DNA from 4 places in the Vibrio porteresiae DSM 19223 genome. Region 2 is predicted to be linked to each of the others. Evidence: predicted binding sites of a transcription regulator. Region 2 holds the regulator's gene; each other region holds the start of a gene.
What was found. Region 2 encodes CRP, which controls carbon source genes, mostly activating them, when cyclic AMP is high. Its sites were predicted from a motif close to TGTGANNNNNNTCACA; they were not measured.

Region 1: OCV11_RS03195 (NupC/NupG family nucleoside CNT transporter) is a predicted target of CRP. The motif match lies at 1,019-1,034, and genes of this name have one in related genera.
Region 3: OCV11_RS04380 (CidA/LrgA family protein) is a predicted target of CRP. The motif match lies at 1,365-1,380, and genes of this name have one in related genera.
Region 4: pyrG (glutamine hydrolyzing CTP synthase) is a predicted target of CRP. The motif match lies at 1,020-1,035, and genes of this name have one in related genera.

What each region holds. Positions count from the first base shown of each region.
Region 1 is NZ_AP024895.1:678,568-680,776, forward strand. Features, by position in the region: gene OCV11_RS03190 (BMP family lipoprotein) at 1-270, opposite strand, end outside; gene OCV11_RS03195 (NupC/NupG family nucleoside CNT transporter) at 1,173-2,209, shown strand, end outside.
Region 2 is NZ_AP024895.1:3,305,003-3,307,211, forward strand. Features, by position in the region: gene OCV11_RS15115 (phosphoribulokinase) at 1-369, shown strand, start outside; gene crp (cAMP-activated global transcriptional regulator CRP) at 611-1,243, shown strand; gene OCV11_RS15125 (DUF1338 domain-containing protein) at 1,321-2,109, opposite strand; gene astD (succinylglutamate-semialdehyde dehydrogenase) at 2,184-2,209, opposite strand, start outside.
Region 3 is NZ_AP024895.1:917,245-919,453, forward strand. Features, by position in the region: gene OCV11_RS04375 (LysR family transcriptional regulator) at 378-1,268, opposite strand; gene OCV11_RS04380 (CidA/LrgA family protein) at 1,399-1,824, shown strand; gene OCV11_RS04385 (LrgB family protein) at 1,828-2,209, shown strand, end outside.
Region 4 is NZ_AP024895.1:3,149,005-3,151,213, reverse strand. Features, by position in the region: gene relA (GTP diphosphokinase) at 1-23, shown strand, start outside; gene mazG (nucleoside triphosphate pyrophosphohydrolase) at 110-907, shown strand; gene pyrG (glutamine hydrolyzing CTP synthase) at 1,120-2,209, shown strand, end outside.

The sequences.
Region 1 (2,209 bases), 1.0 Mb from region 2:
GAAGCCAACTGCCACGATAGGGCTAAAGCCGCGACTTGCTAAACGACGCAGACCTTGTTCACGTTGAGCTTCGTTTTGTGGTTCAAATTCACGAACCTCGTTGCCTTCAGCATTCATGACTTTAACGCCATTTTGGTAAACGGCTTCGTTAAATGATTTATCAAATTTACCTGTTGTATCGTAAATAACAGCAGGTTTTGCGGCAGCTAATACGTTAAAAGAAGATACTGCTAGTGCAAGTGTTGTGAGCTTTAAAATGGACTTTTTCACAATGAAATCCCTATGTTGCAATGCCACTGTCTATGTTTTCAATCCAGATTGAAAACGTGTGTAGTTAAGAAAACTGTATCCCAAAACCTATCGAGATTTGCCCCAAAATGGGGAGTCGTTCTAGGCGTCGTCATGGATACAAATAGCGAATCAGTTTATCGTTTGCTTAGAAAAAAAAAGTGGATTACTTCACATCAAGTCACATTTTTTTATTAAATAAACGAGTTTATTCATTTCAAATGTTAAATTTAAGTTTCTATTGATAACAATTTTTAACATGAGAGATTGTAAAATGTGATCTGAGCGACTTTATTGAATGCAAACGTTTCTTTTGCACAAATTGGTGCGTTTTTCACTAAATTGGTGCAATCGAGCGTCAATAAGCACTTGTGCGTTAAGTTTCCAAGCGATCATCAAAGGTCTTATTCAACAGGGAAAGTAACAAGGAAGTTAAAGGCTGATGTAGCCATTTAAACAACCCGTTTTGTGCGCTTTCTCGTAATCCAACTGCTCACTTATGAAAAATGCGTGCCAACTAGTGTGACGAGACACTCATGTTTTGGTGGTGTAGAACAAACTAACTCGATAGAAACTTGTAGCGATTATGCAGAGAAGATTAATTAAACAATCGTTAACGTGTCGAATTTTATGGAGCGCAAACGGTTGCAGCGCAACAAGGAAAAATGAAAAATAAATGTTAAATATAGGTTATTCTTAGGTTGGATTTGGCAGGCGTTTTTAAACTTACCGTGATGAAACTCTCAAATAGAGATGTATGCTAATAAATCTGTTCATAAAAGCGTGAGCAGCTCATTACTTTTAATAAAGTCGTGCGTATAATCCGTGCCCGAAATTATTCAGTGTCCAACACCAACTACTAACCTGGAAGGAAATCATAAACTATGAGCCTGTTTATGAGCCTAGTCGGCATGATCGTACTCATTGCGTTTGCAGTGTTACTTTCTGATAACCGCAAAGCTATCAATTTAAGAACCGTGGGTTGCGCTTTCGCTATCCAATTTATTATCGGTGGTTTCGTTTTATACGTACCATGGGGTCGTGATGTACTAGCTGGTTTCTCAGCTGGCGTGCAACACGTTATCGATTACGGTAAAGACGGTATCGGCTTCCTATTCGGAAGTTTGGTTAACTTCTCTGTCGATGGCATCGGTTTTATCTTTGCTTTCCAAGTTCTACCAACTGTTATCTTCTTCTCTGCGTTGATCTCTGTTTTTTATTACCTAGGTGTTATGCAGTGGGTTGTCCGCATTCTTGGTGGCGGCTTACAAAAAGCGTTGGGTACTTCTCGTGCAGAATCTCTTTCTGCAGCGGCAAACATTTTCGTTGGTCAAACTGAAGCTCCTCTTGTTGTTCGTCCTTTTATTTCACGCATGACTCAATCTGAACTGTTTGCAGTAATGTGTGGTGGTTTGGCTTCTGTTGCTGGTGGTGTTCTTGCTGGTTACTCATCAATGGGTGTACCTCTAGAATACTTGGTAGCAGCATCATTTATGGCGGCTCCTGGTGGTCTTCTATTTGCAAAAATCATCAAGCCAGAAACTGAAAAGCCAAACGACAATATTCTTGAAGAAGGTCTAGCGGATCAAGAAGACAAACCAGCTAACTTAATCGATGCAGCAGCAAGCGGCGCAGCAACGGGTCTGCAACTTGCGCTAAACATCGGTGCAATGCTACTTGCATTCGTTGGTCTGATTGCTTTGGTTAACGGCGTACTTGGTGGTGTCGGTGGTTGGTTCGGTATGGGCGACCTATCACTACAAATGCTATTGGGCTGGGTGTTCTCTCCTGTTGCATTCCTTATCGGTGTGCCTTGGAGTGAAGCAACTCTTGCTGGCTCTTTCATTGGTCAAAAACTGGTAGTAAACGAATTTGTTGCTTACCTAGACTTCGTACCATACGTTAAAGACGCAGCAAACCA
Region 2 (2,209 bases):
GATACACGCGATAGAGGTCATTCTCGTGAAGCCGTGATGGATTCTATTGTTCGCTCGATGGATGATTACCTCAATTACATCACGCCACAGTTTTCTCGTACGCACATCAACTTTCAACGTGTTCCGACGGTCGACACATCCAACCCACTAAATGCGAAAGGCATTCCAAGTTTAGACGAAAGTTTTGTTGTTATACGCCTTCGCGGCATAAAAAACGTCGATTTCCCCTATCTGCTCGCTATGATAGATGGATCATTTATGTCACGGCATAACACCATTGTCGTTCCTGGCGGGAAAATGGGGTTTGCGATGGAATTGATTGTGCGTCCGATACTGCAACAACTGATAGACAGCGGCAAAATTGGTTAATTCATCACATGTAAATTTCGCTTACTTTTCATACCGTGATCATAAGCACGTTTTTGCGCAATAAAACGGCCAAACGACACGATTAAAGTCAAGAAATTCGCAGTGAAAAAGGATACTATTCTTTAACGGAAACAAGATAACTTGCAGTGAATCCAAACTCTTCTTATTCTAGTAAGCCTGAATAAGGCTTCGCTAAATTATGGATAGCGGCAAGCGTACCCTGCAGAGGAAGTGAGATATTATGGTTCTAGGTAAACCTCAAACAGACCCAACATTAGAGTGGTTTCTTTCACACTGTCATATTCACAAATACCCATCAAAAAGCACTTTGATTCATGCGGGTGAGAAGGCAGAAACGCTGTATTACATCGTAAAAGGTTCTGTTGCGGTATTAATTAAAGATGAAGAAGGCAAGGAGATGATCCTTTCCTATCTGAATCAGGGTGATTTTATCGGTGAACTTGGTCTTTTCGAAGAAGGTCAAGAACGTAGCGCCTGGGTTCGCGCGAAATCTCCATGTGAAGTAGCTGAAATTTCATTTAAGAAATTCCGTCAGCTAATTCAAGTTAACCCAGACATTCTAATGCGTCTTTCTGGTCAAATGGCACGTCGCCTACAAGTGACCAGCCAAAAAGTGGGCGATTTAGCCTTCCTTGATGTGACTGGCCGTATTGCTCAGACTCTTTTGAATCTAGCAAAACAACCTGATGCAATGACCCACCCAGATGGTATGCAAATTAAAATTACCCGTCAGGAAATTGGTCAAATCGTTGGTTGTTCACGTGAAACGGTTGGTCGTATTCTCAAGATGCTTGAAGAACAAAACCTTATTTCTGCACACGGCAAAACTATCGTCGTGTACGGCACCCGTTAATTCGTACTCACAAGCAACGAATGAGAAAAACCACCCTTGGGGTGGTTTTTTTTGTTCGCGAAACAGTAGGTAATATTTTACTGTCGGTGAGTACTTTCAAAGATTTTATCTGCTGACGCTTCAACAAACCCTTGATATAAGTTGCCGTCACTCATGACATAGCGCTTAGCAAACTCATAAAAGCCACCGGGAATCATGGCCGTGACATCATCAAAGCTCACTTCAACCTTGTCGGCCAAGGTAGAGGATTGCTCAAGCAACACCTCAGGAGAACCTTTGACCTCTCCCCCAGCTTCATTAATGGCAAAACCGTGACTGCGTAAATGCGCATTAACCTGCGTCACCTCTTCAAACGCTCTCAGTTGATTAACACTCACGGTGAAGTGATTCGCTCCATAGCCGTGCGCCGCTAACCAACCCGCGTATTCGCTTTCTGCAGCCAAAATTTGGTAATCGGTGTAAGTTAAAGACCAAGGTCTTCCTTGCCACAAAAACGATGGCACAGTGACTTGAGGAACCGAATCAAGCAATTGATGAATCAGCTTTTGTGCTGGCATACTCAGTTCACCCACTAGCAGTTCACTGATAAAGACTTTAGGTAACTTGGGATCTGGATGTTGTAAATGACGGGCATATAGCTTTTTGGCAACAAAACGATATTCGCCGCCAACTTGATAACCTTCGGCAAGAAAAGGCTGCATCAGCACCTCTAAACCGAGTTGTGGACTGCGAAACGTGCGTAAGGCAATGTGGTCATTGATTAATGGTTCGTTTTCTTGCAGCAATTGGTGAACTTTGTCCGCCGATGGACACAAACGGGTAATGTAATCTTGCCACAAATGATCAAACAGTTGGACAGCACTCATAGCTTCTCCTTATCTGTGAAATAGCGACCATCTTCCCCTAAGTTCGCCGCCACACGTAAACTGCGTTCGCGTATTCATAACTCAATACCTGGACTTAACT
Region 3 (2,209 bases), 1.2 Mb from region 2:
CTGAACAATAAACCACGAAGTTCAAAGGGTTACTTCAATTTCTCTCAATATTGCGCGCTTTTCTCGCAATATAAAATGCAACCCATTTCGTATATTTCACTGTTGCTGACTAGCAGTTCTCATTTCGAACTAAAGTCTAAGACAACGATTTTCTTAATCAGTTTAATTCACACAACTAAAGAATAACACACTCATTTTATTACATAAAACGAATAGTGTGACATCAGATTTATTTATGATTAAAACTGATTTTTATTTAAGCTAACCGCTCTATTTGCTATATCAATCTATCAATATAGCTTCTATTTAAAACAATTAATTCAGGCTAATCATTGGCTGAAAATAGCTGAACAATCTACACAGTTTAGCAGCTAAGCCTATTTTTTCTTTGGTTCAATATACTCTTTACACAGTTTTATTAGGGCATCTGCTGTTTTTGAGACATAACGATCAGCGTGCCAAATTACACCCAGTGGCCAATCCATCGACGGCACGATAGGTTTTATCAGTACGCCCTCATCCCGAATACGATGACACAAAGGTTCAGGTAAAAACGCCACGCCCACGCCGCTTTTGACCAGTGCCACCAAAAAGTCCCACTGACTGCTCCGGGCTGAAACTTGCGGTGTATATCCAGCTTGTTGACACAATTTATAAATGTAATCACTTAAGGTGAACTCTTCGGTATAGAGATAAAACGGCTCTTCCCTGATGTCTTGCCACGTAATGTGGTCGGTTGCATGCCAACGCTCTGTGTCTGGTAAGATGGCGTGAATTGGGTATTGAGCTAACGGCAATTTCGCCAAGCAGTGATCATGGTGTGAAGTGAGCATAGTGATTGCCATGTCTAAGTCGCCATTGATCAACGCCTGTTCTATCTTACGTCCACCATATTCTACGATGGTCAACTCAACATTGGGGTAGAGCTGACGGTAGCGTCGAATCAATCCTGCGTATAAATGGCCAACCATCGGCGGAATACCTAGGCGTAAGTGCCCACGTTGTAACTCATGCAGATCGACCAACTCCGCGCGTAGCTGATCCATTTGCTCCAGCACTTGCTGGGCTCGTTGATAGACTATCTCTCCAGCATCGGTTAACCAAAACCGACGTCCTTCACGGTGGAGCAAAGGTTGATTTAACTCTTGCTCAAGGTTACGAATCATCTTACTAATCGTCGGTTGAGTGACATACAAGCTTTCCGATGCCCGAGTAAAACTCTGCAATTCAACCAATTTTACGAAATAGCGTAGCGCTTTAATGTCCATAGGAGTGCACTTATTTCAGTTCTGTTGAAGTATTCCATTTTGGCATGGTTTTGATAATAAAAAGTCATTTTGTGATGGTTTTGTGGGTTACTATAATGTGACAAATTTCACAAAATGAGTGTTAACCACGATGAACAAAATAGGAAATGTCGCCTTGACCATCATGCAAGTGGTGTGTCTCTCCGCCATTTGGTTTGCAGCCGATTATCTGGTAAAGCGTTTTCATTTGCCTATCCCAGCCAATCTTACAGGTCTTTTACTACTCTTGATGCTGGTGTTTAGCCGCGTGATCAATGTGGAGTGGTTAAGACGTGGTGCAACGTGGTTATTGGCGGAAATGTTGCTGTTTTTCGTTCCTGCTGTGGTCACCGTTGTGAACTATAAATCTTTGATGGAGCAAGAAGGGCTGCAAATTATCGCAGTACTGTTTATTAGTACGGCGCTGGTCATTGGCGTTACAGCTTGGGTAGTTGACCGTGTTTATCGATTTGAATTGGCGATGTCACGACGTAAAAGTAATCGTCACGCTCAACGGTTAGTAAGAGTAGGGCGTTAAATGATGTTGTGGTCAAATTATGGGGTTGGTTTAGTCTGTTTCGTGATGACTGTTGTGCTCTACTACGTTAGTAAGCAGTTGTATAGTCGAAAGAAAAGTATTTTTTTAATGCCATTGATGCTGGCACCACTGCTGTTGGTTGCTATGGTGATGGTATTCCGTATTCCTTACCAATCTTATATGGAAGATTCCCATTGGCTGATGTGGATGTTAGGCCCAGCTACCGTGGCGTTTGCGATTCCTGTTTACGATAACCGCGAGTTGATTCGCCGCCACTGGTTGTCTTTATCGATTGGTGTCATGGTCTCTGTGATTGTTGCGGTCTCTAGTACGGTGCTTTTGGCGCGTCTGTTTCATTTGCCAGAGCTACTGCAACGCAGTTTAG
Region 4 (2,209 bases), 160 kb from region 2:
TTCAAGTAAAACGATTAGGATAAGGCGTCGCCAGTGTGGCGCATCTCAATAGCATTGAAACGAGGTTGAAACTCACAGTGACAACCTCGTTTATTTTTTGGAGACAGTAATGACTCAACCTATCGAGCAACTTAAACAGATCATGCAACAACTGCGAGATCCAGAAAATGGCTGTCCTTGGGACAAGAAGCAGACATTCTCGTCTATCATTCCTCATACGATTGAAGAGACTTACGAAGTTGTTGATGCCATCCATAAGCAAGATTGGACCAACCTCAAAGAGGAGTTGGGGGACTTACTGTTCCAAGTGATCTTTTACAGTCAATTAGCCCAAGAACAGGGGCTTTTTGATTTTGATGAGGTGGTCTCAGGTGTCAATGAAAAGCTAGTCCGCCGCCATCCGCATGTGTTTGGTGATGCCAATTTCACCACGGCAGAAGAGTTGAACGCGAATTGGGCTGCACAGAAAAAGGCAGAGAAACAGCACTTAGGTGTTGTGGAAGAGAGCATTTTAGACAGTATTCCGGCTTCATTGCCGGCGTTATCGCGGGCCAATAAAATCCAGAAAAAATGCAGTCAGTATGGATTTGATTGGGATACGTTAGGGCCAGTAGTGGACAAGGTAAGAGAAGAAATTGACGAGGTAGTTGATGAAGCGGTGCAAGTGGATGTCAACGAGCAAAGGGTAGAAGAGGAACTTGGTGATCTTTTATTTGCTACAGTCAATTTGGTGCGACATTTAGGCAAGGATCCTGAAATCGCCCTCGGCAAAGCGAATCAGAAATTCGTCCGTCGTTTTCATGGTGTAGAACAGCATGTCAGAGCGCATAACAAAACGTTGCAAGCGTGTTCTCTCAATGAATTGGATGGATTCTGGGAGCAAGTCAAAGCGAGCGAAACAAAGTAATTGTTCGCGTGCGAGTAATTATTTGTTTTGGAACAAATTTGCTTCAATCTGTGTGATGTGATTTTTATTGCGTTAATACAGTTTGATTTGAAGCAAAAAATAAAAAACTGAGTGTGATAGATTTCACGTTGTGGCGATCAATGGGTTCTGGTATATTTATTTCCCGTCCAGAAGAAATCCATTTCCCTCATTCAACCAATTTCAGGTTAAACATGACGACAAATTATATTTTTGTTACTGGCGGGGTTGTATCCTCTCTAGGTAAAGGTATTGCAGCAGCATCATTAGCAGCGATTCTAGAAGCTCGTGGTCTTAAAGTGACTATCATGAAGCTTGACCCATACATCAACGTTGACCCAGGCACAATGAGCCCGACTCAACATGGTGAAGTGTTCGTTACGGATGATGGCGCAGAGACAGACCTAGACCTTGGTCACTATGAACGTTTCATCCGTACTAAGATGACTAAGCGTAACAACTTCACTGCGGGTCGTGTTTACGCTGACGTTCTACGTAAAGAGCGTCGTGGCGACTACCTAGGTGCAACTATCCAAGTTGTTCCACACATCACTAACTCAATCAAAGACCGCGTAGTTGCGGGTGCTGAAGGCTACGACGTAGTACTTGTAGAAATCGGCGGTACTGTTGGTGATATCGAATCTCAACCATTCATCGAAGCTATTCGTCAGCTAGCGATTGAAGTGGGTCGTGAACACACTATGTTCATGCACTTGACTTTGGTTCCTTACCTAGCCGCTGCTGGTGAAGTAAAAACCAAACCAACTCAACACTCTGTTAAAGAGCTACTGTCTGTTGGTATTCAACCTGACGTACTGATCTGCCGTAGCGATCGTATGATTCCTGCTAACGAACGTAAGAAAATTGCGTTGTTCTGTAACGTAGCAGAGAAAGCGGTTATCTCGATGAAAGACGTAGATTCAATCTACAAAATTCCTCAACTGATCAAATCTCAAGGTCTTGATGATCTTGTTTGTACTCGTTTTGGCATCAATGCTCCAGAAGCTGACCTGTCTGAATGGGAACAAGTGATTTATGAAGAAGCGAACCCAACCGGTGAAGTGACTATCGGTATGGTTGGTAAGTACGTTGAACTACCAGACGCTTACAAATCAGTAAACGAAGCTTTGAAACACGCTGGCCTGAAAAACCGTCTAAGTGTGCACATTAAATATATTGATTCTCAAGATGTAGAAACAAAAGGTGTTGAACTTCTTGAAGGTCTTGATGCAATCTTAGTTCCTGGTGGTTTCGGTGACCGTGGTATCGAAGGTAAAATCCTTG